One region of the Vibrio apostichopi genome, then DNA from elsewhere that is predicted to be linked to it. Evidence: predicted binding sites of a transcription regulator. Region 1 holds the regulator's gene; the other holds the start of a gene.
The links. The regulator PurR, encoded in region 1, represses purine synthesis genes. The targets are predictions, from matches to a motif close to TNANGNAAACGTTTNCNTNA.
Positions count from the first base shown of each region.

Region 2: glyA (serine hydroxymethyltransferase) is a predicted target of PurR. The motif match lies at 1,883-1,902, and genes of this name have one in related genera.

Region 1 covers NZ_AP028067.1:2,492,665-2,497,096, forward strand. The annotation lists gene torR (two-component system response regulator TorR) at 1-298, opposite strand, end outside; gene torD (molecular chaperone TorD) at 587-1,234, shown strand; gene purR (HTH-type transcriptional repressor PurR) at 1,552-2,556, shown strand; cyclic di-GMP riboswitch class I at 2,727-2,812, shown strand; gene QUF19_RS11085 (TfoX/Sxy family DNA transformation protein) at 2,940-3,530, shown strand; partial or broken gene QUF19_RS11090 (IS3 family transposase) at 3,646-4,432, shown strand, end outside.
Region 2 covers NZ_AP028067.1:2,966,126-2,970,557, reverse strand. The annotation lists gene treC (alpha,alpha-phosphotrehalase) at 1-827, shown strand, start outside; gene QUF19_RS13240 (YitT family protein) at 1,008-1,610, opposite strand; gene glyA (serine hydroxymethyltransferase) at 1,958-3,208, shown strand; gene QUF19_RS13230 (hypothetical protein) at 3,540-3,866, opposite strand; gene QUF19_RS13225 (DUF4250 domain-containing protein) at 4,100-4,291, opposite strand; gene QUF19_RS13220 (YaeP family protein) at 4,293-4,432, opposite strand, start outside.

The sequences.
Region 1 (4,432 bases):
CATAATCGTCTGCGCCCATTTCTAGGCCTACAATTTTGTCGATGCTATCCGTGCGTCCAGTAACTAAAATAATCCCAATGTCCGATTGACTGCGTAATTCGCGAGTTAGCATCAATCCATCTTCGCCTGGTAAGTTGATGTCTAGCATAATGAGGTCAACGTTGTTTTCTTCCAACACGTTTCTCATTTGAGCGCCGCTTTCCGCTTCACTCACTGTGTAACCTTCGTTCTGGAAATATCCAACCAGCTTACTGCGGGTTACCACATCATCTTCTACGACTAATACGTGATAGCTCATCTACACCACTTTTCTTATTTAATAGTTTCAGTAACCATTCTATTCATAACTAGTAACAATTCTAGTGGTACAGCAGATAAAAGCGAGAAACATGAATCTTTTTTGATACAAGACAATCTAAAACCTTGCTATTTATCGTCCATCGCAATTCAATATAGGCATTACGACTAACGAGTCACTTTGCGTTTAGCAAATAACCTTGTTATTGAGCCTTGGTGTGCTTATGCCCAAATGACTTCACGATGCTTGGGTATATAAACATCACAAGACTAAATCAGGATCTATGAAATGAAAGATACGAAAGCATTCAACGAACAAAGAGCTGAAATATACTGGTGGCTATCAAGCTTGTTCGCTAAAGAGCTCACACAAGAAGAACTCGATCACTACCACTCTGTTGAGATTCGTTCTTTTCTGACTGGTTTAGGCGAAAACGAAACACTTAAGCCTGCGATTGATAAACTGGTAGACGCATTGAACCGTCTACAAACACGTGAAGATGCCCAACTAGAACTGTCTGCTGACTTCTGCGATCTATTCTTAAAGACAGATAAACATGGTGCTCTACCTTACGCTTCAATGTATATCGGCGAAACGGGTCTGTTAAACGACAAGCCAGCCAAAGACATGGAAGACATCATGGCTAAGCACAACTTGGTGGTAAACCAAGATCTAAAAGAACCAGCCGACCACATTGCTATCGAACTTGATTTCCTTGGTAATCTCATCATCCGTTCAAATGAAACTGAGCTTGAAGAAGAATTAGAAAAATCGTTCGCTGTTCAACAACAGTTTATTGAACAACAACTTCTTACTTGGGTACCAAAGTTCAACGCTAGATGTCGTGAGATCGATTCATTCGGTTTCTATGCATCGGTTGCCTCTCTTCTCGTTGCCTTCTGTAATCTGGACACTCAGTATTTAGCGGGTGAATAAGATTCGCTGATGATTAAGTAAACAAATTCAATAAAATGTGACAATTCACCCAGATTTCTGGGTGAATTTTATTGCGAGTAATTTCTAGTCAGTCTAAAATTGTGACCGCAAACGATAAAATATGAAACATTCACGAAATGCTATGCTTATTTAAGTTCAGAGCATTTCGGTGTTAAGACAAGCCGCTCAATAGCGGTTTTTTGTTTTTTAGCACTTTAATACCCCAAAGAGCCCTACAAATTTAAGCTCTTAGTTAGGTAGCTTAACGGCTACTTTATTCCGTACTTTGGGAAAGTAGCTTCTAATAGGATAAAACCATGGCCACGATAAAAGATGTCGCTCGCTTAGCAGGCGTATCAACTACCACCGTTTCTCACGTAATCAACAAAACGCGTTTTGTTGCAGAAGCGACTCAAGAGAAAGTAAACAAAGCCGTTGACGAATTAAACTACGCGCCAAGTGCTGTTGCTCGTAGCTTGAAATGCAATTCAACACGCACTATCGGCATGCTAGTGACTCAATCAACAAACCTCTTCTTCTCTGAAGTGATCGATGGTGTTGAAAGCTACTGCTACCGTCAAGGTTACACTTTGATTCTGTGTAACACGGGTGGTATCTATGAGAAGCAACGTGACTACATTCGAATGCTTGCAGAAAAACGTGTAGATGGCATCTTGGTTATGTGTTCTGACTTAACAGAAGAACTTCGTGGCATGTTAGATCGCCATGCAGATATCCCAAAAGTTGTCATGGATTGGGGGCCTGAAACCTCTCAGGCTGATAAAATCATCGATAACTCTGAAGAAGGCGGCTACCTAGCAACTAAGTACCTGCTAGAACGTGGTCACACAAAGATTGCTTGTTTAAGTGGCCACTTAGACAAAGCAGCATGTGTAGAACGCATCGCGGGTTACAAACGCGCACTCAATGAAGCGAAGGTCACAACCGACGAAAAGCTCATCATTGAAGGTAACTTTGAGTGTGATACCGCTGTACTTGCGGCTGATAAAATTGCTCAGATGGAAGATCGCCCTACCGCTGTGTTCTGTTTTAACGACACAATGGCACTTGGCCTAATGAGTCGCCTGCAACAGCAAGGCATTCGTATTCCTGAAGATATTTCGGTTATCGGTTACGACAACATTGAACTTGCAGAATACTTCTCTCCACCATTGACGACGGTTCACCAACCTAAACGTCGTGTTGGTAAAAATGCATTCGAAATTTTATTGGAACGCATTAAAGATAAAGATCATGAAAAACGTGTCTTCGAAATGCATCCTGAAATTGTTGAACGAAGCACAGTTAAAACGTTAAATTAATTGATAAATCGAGTTTAATTTCATTAAGCGCACCTTTGGGTGCGCTTTTTTTATAAGCAGCCAAAATAAACCCAGTTGCATAACACCAAGATCATTAATTGAAGCAACATCACATTTTGAAATATCAGGTGTGAGCCTCATTCAACAAAAACTTTATTCTATTAAGTCAGTCACGCACAGGGCAAACCACTCGAAAGAGTGAGACGCAAAGCTTCCGGCCTAAACCACTCGTTGGTATGGTAGCGGGGTTACCGATGGCAAAATGCAGTAGTTACTAACAATTTAGTAATTTACGGCTTATTGACAATTTAATTGCAACATTTTGCTAATCTCTCGGACCTGCTTATTTGGTGGCGTAGTTCAAATACACCGAGATAAATAACATGGATAAACCGATACTAAAGGACTCAATGAAATTATTTGAGCCCCTAGGAAAAATAAAATCACGCTCAATGTTTGGTGGATTCGGGCTTTTTGCTGATGACACTATGTTTGCTCTGGTTGTAAATGACCAGCTGCACATAAGAGCGGACAAAGACACAACAAAGCAATTCGAGCAACAAGGGTTTCAACCATACGTCTACAAAAAACGTGGTTTCCCTGTCGTCACTAAGTATTTCGCATTGCCGGAAGGTTTGTGGCAAGACCAAGAAAAAATCTTGCAACTTGCTACGACGTCTCTGGGTTTTGCTAAAGAAGAGAAAGCTGAGCAGTCTTCTGCTAAGCCAACTCGACTAAAGGACCTCCCTAACCTTCGACTGGCTACCGAGCGTATGTTGAAAAAGGCGGGGATCGATTCCGTAGAATGTTTATATGAATCTGGCTCTGTAAACGCATTTAACGCCATCAAGGAATCGCATGCTTCCTCAGTCAGCATTGAGCTGCTTTGGGCGCTTGAAGGTGCGATCAATGGTACTCATTGGTCTGTAATACCGCAGCAACGTCGTGAAGAGCTTATCAGTCGCGTCAATTAATATTGTCAGTTCAAACTATCTACATAACTAAGCCGCATTCTTGCGGCTTTTTTTATAAAAGTTGTACCGTCCTAAATATGGTTGACACATTTCCAACATGAAATTGGAGAGTGTCATGAAAACAACAAGTAGACGTACTCAACGAGATTATTCTCTTGCCTTTAAATTGGCAGTCGTAAGCCAAGTTGAAAAAGGCGAAATGACTTATAAGCAAGCTCAAGAACGTTATGGGATCCAAGGTCGCTCTACCGTTTTAGTTTGGCTTCGCAAACATGGTCAACTAGATTGGTCTAAAGGAACAGAACAATCGAGAGCGTTAGGAGCGACTATGTCAAACTCTTCCTCAACTCAAACCCCAGAGCAACGAATCAAAGAACTCGAGCAGCAATTAGAAGAGACTCAGCTCAAAGCTGAGTTCTTTGAAGCGGTTGTAAAAGTCATGGATCGAGATTTCGGTGTCCGAATCTCAAAGAAGCGCAAGGCCGAGTTATTAAGGAAAAAACGGTCAGAAAGTTGACCGTCACTAAAGCTTGTCACTTCATCGGTATTACACGACAAGCTTTCTACAAGCGCTGTGTTACAGAAATTCATCAGACAAAGAAAGATGAATCAGTACTCGGTTTTGTGAAGGAGCAAAGGATGATGCACCCTCGTATAGGGGCTCGTAAGATCAAGTATTTACTTGCTCAGAATGATATTGAAATCGGTCGAGACCGCTTATTTTCTCTGCTGAGAATGAATCGATTATTAGTGCCGAATCGAAGGGCTTATCATCGAACCACAAACAGTAATCATCGCTTTTACTGCCATCCAAATCGAATCAAAGAAGGCTTAATACCGGAAAGACCAGAGCAATTATGGGTTGCAGATATTACTTATCTAGCAACGCGGTGTGGTAGTAC
Region 2 (4,432 bases), 470 kb from region 1:
ATTACACCAATGGTGAGAAGTGGACCAATGCGCCGTTTGATTTCTTACAGCTCAAGTCGATCTTCAATCACTGGCAAACGGGCTTGAACGGTAAAGGATGGGGAGCACTGTTTTGGTGTAACCATGACCAACCAAGAGTCGTGAGCCGCTTGGGTAACGATAAACAATATCGTGTTGAGTCGGCTAAAATGCTGGCTGCTTCTGTGCACATGATGCAAGGCACGCCTTATATCTATCAAGGCGAAGAGATTGGTATGACTAACCCTGGTTATACCGACATCAGCCAATATCGTGATGTAGAGAGCACCAACATGTACGACATCATGGTTAACCGTGATGGTGTGGCTCATCAGGATATGATGGCGATTTTAGCGCAAAAATCTCGTGATAACTCTCGTACGCCAATGCAATGGAACGATGAAACTTACGCAGGCTTTTCACAATCACAGCCATGGCTTGATGTTGCGAATAACTACACTGAGATCAACGCCGAGCAAGCATTGGAAGATAAAGACTCTGTTTTCTATTTCTACAAGAGCTTGATTGAGTTACGTAAAGAAGTACCCGTGATTACTCATGGCAACTATCAAGATCTATTGCCTGAGCACTCTTCGGTATTTGCGTATTCTCGCGAAAGTGATAACCAGACTTTGGTTTGTATTAACAACTACTATGGTGAAGAAACGGAATGCGTTTTACCTGAGCGTTTTGAGATGATGAAGGCTAAGAGCCTGTTGTCCAATTATCATGTGAGCGAGAGTTCAGTTAAGTCTCATCACCAAGTATTACGACCTTATGAGACGCGGATTCTTTTTATTGAAGATTAATCTTGTTTCTATTTCAACAAACCTAATTCTTACGTCCCCCTAAAGATTTAGGCTTTTACAAAAGGCTTTGGAGTGCTCCCCAAAGCCTTTTTGTTTTAGTTATATCTGGATTATCGTGCCTTGAGTCTGCTAGAAACTAGAGTGTCGAGTAGCCAGTGACGATAGAACAGGTAGTGAACTCTAAGACGCGTAGTTGACCGAATAACGAGTAGGCTTGTGATTCATTGCTAATACAATGTTCAGCACAGCGGTACCCAATACAGAAACGGCAATTACCCAAGGCGATACAAAGAAGAAGGATGCAAACAAAATACAGGCATCAATGGCCATTTGGGTTTTACCTACCGAGATACCATAGCGATCTTGAATGAACAAACACAATACGTTGAAGCCACCCAAGCTTGAGCGATGACGGAATAGGATCAGCATGCCTAAGCCCATTAATAAGCCGCCAGCGACTGCACAATAAATCTCATTATGAACTTCTAACGAAATCACCAAGTATAAATGATCGGCAAACACAGACACTAAAGCGCCGGAGATGGCACTGCTTATTGCAAAGTGACGGCCAAATCGTTTCCATGCCAATAGATAGAATGGACAGTTAGCAATAAAGTACAGAATACCAAAGGTTACTGGCGTAAATTGACTCAAAAGCAGAGCCAAGCCAGTCGTGCCACCAGTAAGCAGGTTTGCTGACTGTAAAAAGAAGACGCCTAACGCCACTAAAAACGTACCAGTGAGGATTGCTACCCAATCTTCTTTACGTGTGTGTTTTTCCATCGTTTTTATAATTACCTATCCAATAAAGGCGAGCATAGTAGAGAAAAACCTTAGCTTTCGGTAGCTAGAGGGGCAAAATTAAGGTAAACCTATGTAATCTGCGTTTTACAGGGTGTAAATCGTAAAATTGACAGTAAGCGTCATCTTTGGTTGGATATGCTTAATAACCATGATGAATCTTATATGTGATTATGAAAAAACTGCATGATAAAATTGCAATTAGCTCTTTATGACCTAGATCAAATTATGTAGAATGCGTCACATCAAAACGGTGACGGAAACGTTTGCTTTCGGTCGTTGTGTGGTTTTTTTGAAACTTTCAGTACAATCTGAGTCAGGAGATACAGATGCTTAAGCGTGACATGAACATTGCTGATTACGATGCGGATCTATTCGCAGCTATCCAAGAAGAAACTCTTCGTCAGGAAGAGCACATCGAACTTATCGCTTCAGAAAACTACACAAGCCCACGTGTAATGGAAGCTCAAGGTTCTCAACTTACAAACAAATACGCTGAAGGTTACCCTGGTAAGCGTTACTACGGTGGTTGTGAGTTCGTAGATAAAGTTGAAACTCTAGCAATCGAACGTGCATGTGAACTATTTGGTGCGCAATACGCGAACGTACAGCCTCACTCAGGTTCTCAAGCGAACAACGCTGTGTATATGGCGCTACTAAACGCTGGCGATACGGTTCTTGGTATGAGCCTAGCGCACGGTGGTCACCTAACTCACGGTTCTCCAGTAAACTTCTCTGGTAAGCTTTACAACATCATTCCTTACGGTATCGATGAAGCTGGCCAAATCGATTACGAAGAGATGGAAGCGTTAGCTATTGAGCACAAACCTAAGATGATCATCGGTGGTTTCTCAGCTTACTCTCAAGTTTGTGATTGGAAGCGCATGCGTGAAATCGCTGACAAAGTAGGCGCTTACTTCTTCGTAGATATGGCGCACGTTGCTGGCCTTATCGCTGCAGGTGTTTACCCTAACCCAGTTCCACATGCTCACGTTGTAACGACTACAACGCACAAAACGCTTGCTGGTCCTCGTGGTGGTCTTATCCTTTCTAACGAAGGTGAAGATCTTTACAAGAAGCTTAACTCAGCAGTATTCCCAGGCGGCCAAGGTGGCCCTCTAATGCACGTTATCGCTGGTAAAGCAGTAGCGTTCAAAGAAGCTCTAGAGCCAGAGTTCAAAGAATACCAAGCTCGCGTAGTTGCTAACGCAAAAGCAATGGTTGCTGAATTCCTAGCGCGTGGTTACAACATCGTTTCAGGTTCTACAGAGAACCACCTGTTCCTCGTTGATCTAATCGACAAAGACATCACAGGTAAAGAAGCAGATGCAGCACTAGGTTCAGCTAACATCACAGTTAACAAGAACTCAGTACCAAACGATCCACGTAGCCCGTTCGTTACGTCTGGTATCCGTATCGGTTCTCCTTCTATTACTCGCCGTGGTTTCTCAGAAGCAGACGCGAAAGCTCTTGCTGGCTGGATGTGTGACATCCTTGATAACATGGGCGATGAGTCTGTTATCGAAGCAACGAAAGCAAAAGTTCTAGAAATTTGTAAGCGTCTACCTGTTTACGCTTAATTTTTCTGGCTCAAATAGCTTAATTTCTGTGTCAAAGGTGCTCATTTATATTCGTAAACTCCGCGCCTTTTCCTTGAACTAAAGCTATTTGATTGAAAAATGCGATTTGAAAGGCTCCTGTATAGGGGCCTTTTTGTTTCTAGATAAAGGTGTTTGTAAACTCTGCACCTTTTCCTTGAACTAAAGCTATTTGATTGAAAATATGATTTGAAAGGCTCCTGTATAGGAGCCTTTTTTACGTTTGAAGGTTATCTATCTAAGTAATAAAGAGCGGGTACTAAAAAGGGCTAATGCTTTCACATTAACCCTTTGTCGTTTGCTTGTGTCTATTCTACTTTTTGATGCTGAGCAAGGTGCCTGACTTACACTTGAACGAGTAGTACTTGCGGCTTTCATTGAACTTGCCTAGGCCTTCGCCATCACAGTAATCGATGTTGATATCACGCATTACTTCTAGCGTATCTTCGCTGCTTAAAGCGAATTTAGAGCCATCAGAGCAGACGATGCGTACTCTTTCATCATGGCTGACAGAGTAGATATCGACTTCGGTATTACACAGCTCAAAAGAGGCTTCACGAAAGTTGTCTTGCTGAGTATTTGAAGCGCAACCGGCGGTGAGTGTGGCTGCGATAACGGCTAAAAGTCCGAGTCTTTTCATTGTTAATCCTTCACTATCATCAAGTTGAATGATGAGTTTTATATGCTATTTGAGGTAGCCTATACAACAATACGCTTCGGTTCAAGGAGCGTTCGTTGACTCTAAGATATAAAAGTATAGGTGCAGACAGATAATTTATAACGGGTTTACTGCCTGATTACTTATTACGTATCACCAACAAAAAAAGACCAACACAGAGGTTGGTCTTTTAATAGGAAGTTTGTTTTAACTAATTATCGAAACTGTTTGGCTTCGGCAAGGAACTCAAAACCAGCCGACGCGAGTTTCGCGATTAATGCGGCTTTGTCGATTTCGTAGAAGTTGACTACTCGATCCAAATCACCACCGAAGTCGTCACGCAGCTTCATGTTGACGATGCTCATCAACATTACAGGATCCATCTTTTCAAAGTTAGCGAGGTTCATATTAGTCCTCGAAATCTGAGATCAGTAGGTTAGCTGCGGCAAATGCAGCGCTATCTCTTGCTTCTTTAGGAAGAGACTCATCCGCAGCAAGGTCATTCAATGTTTTTACAGCGCAGGTGATCGCTTTAGGAATATAGCCTT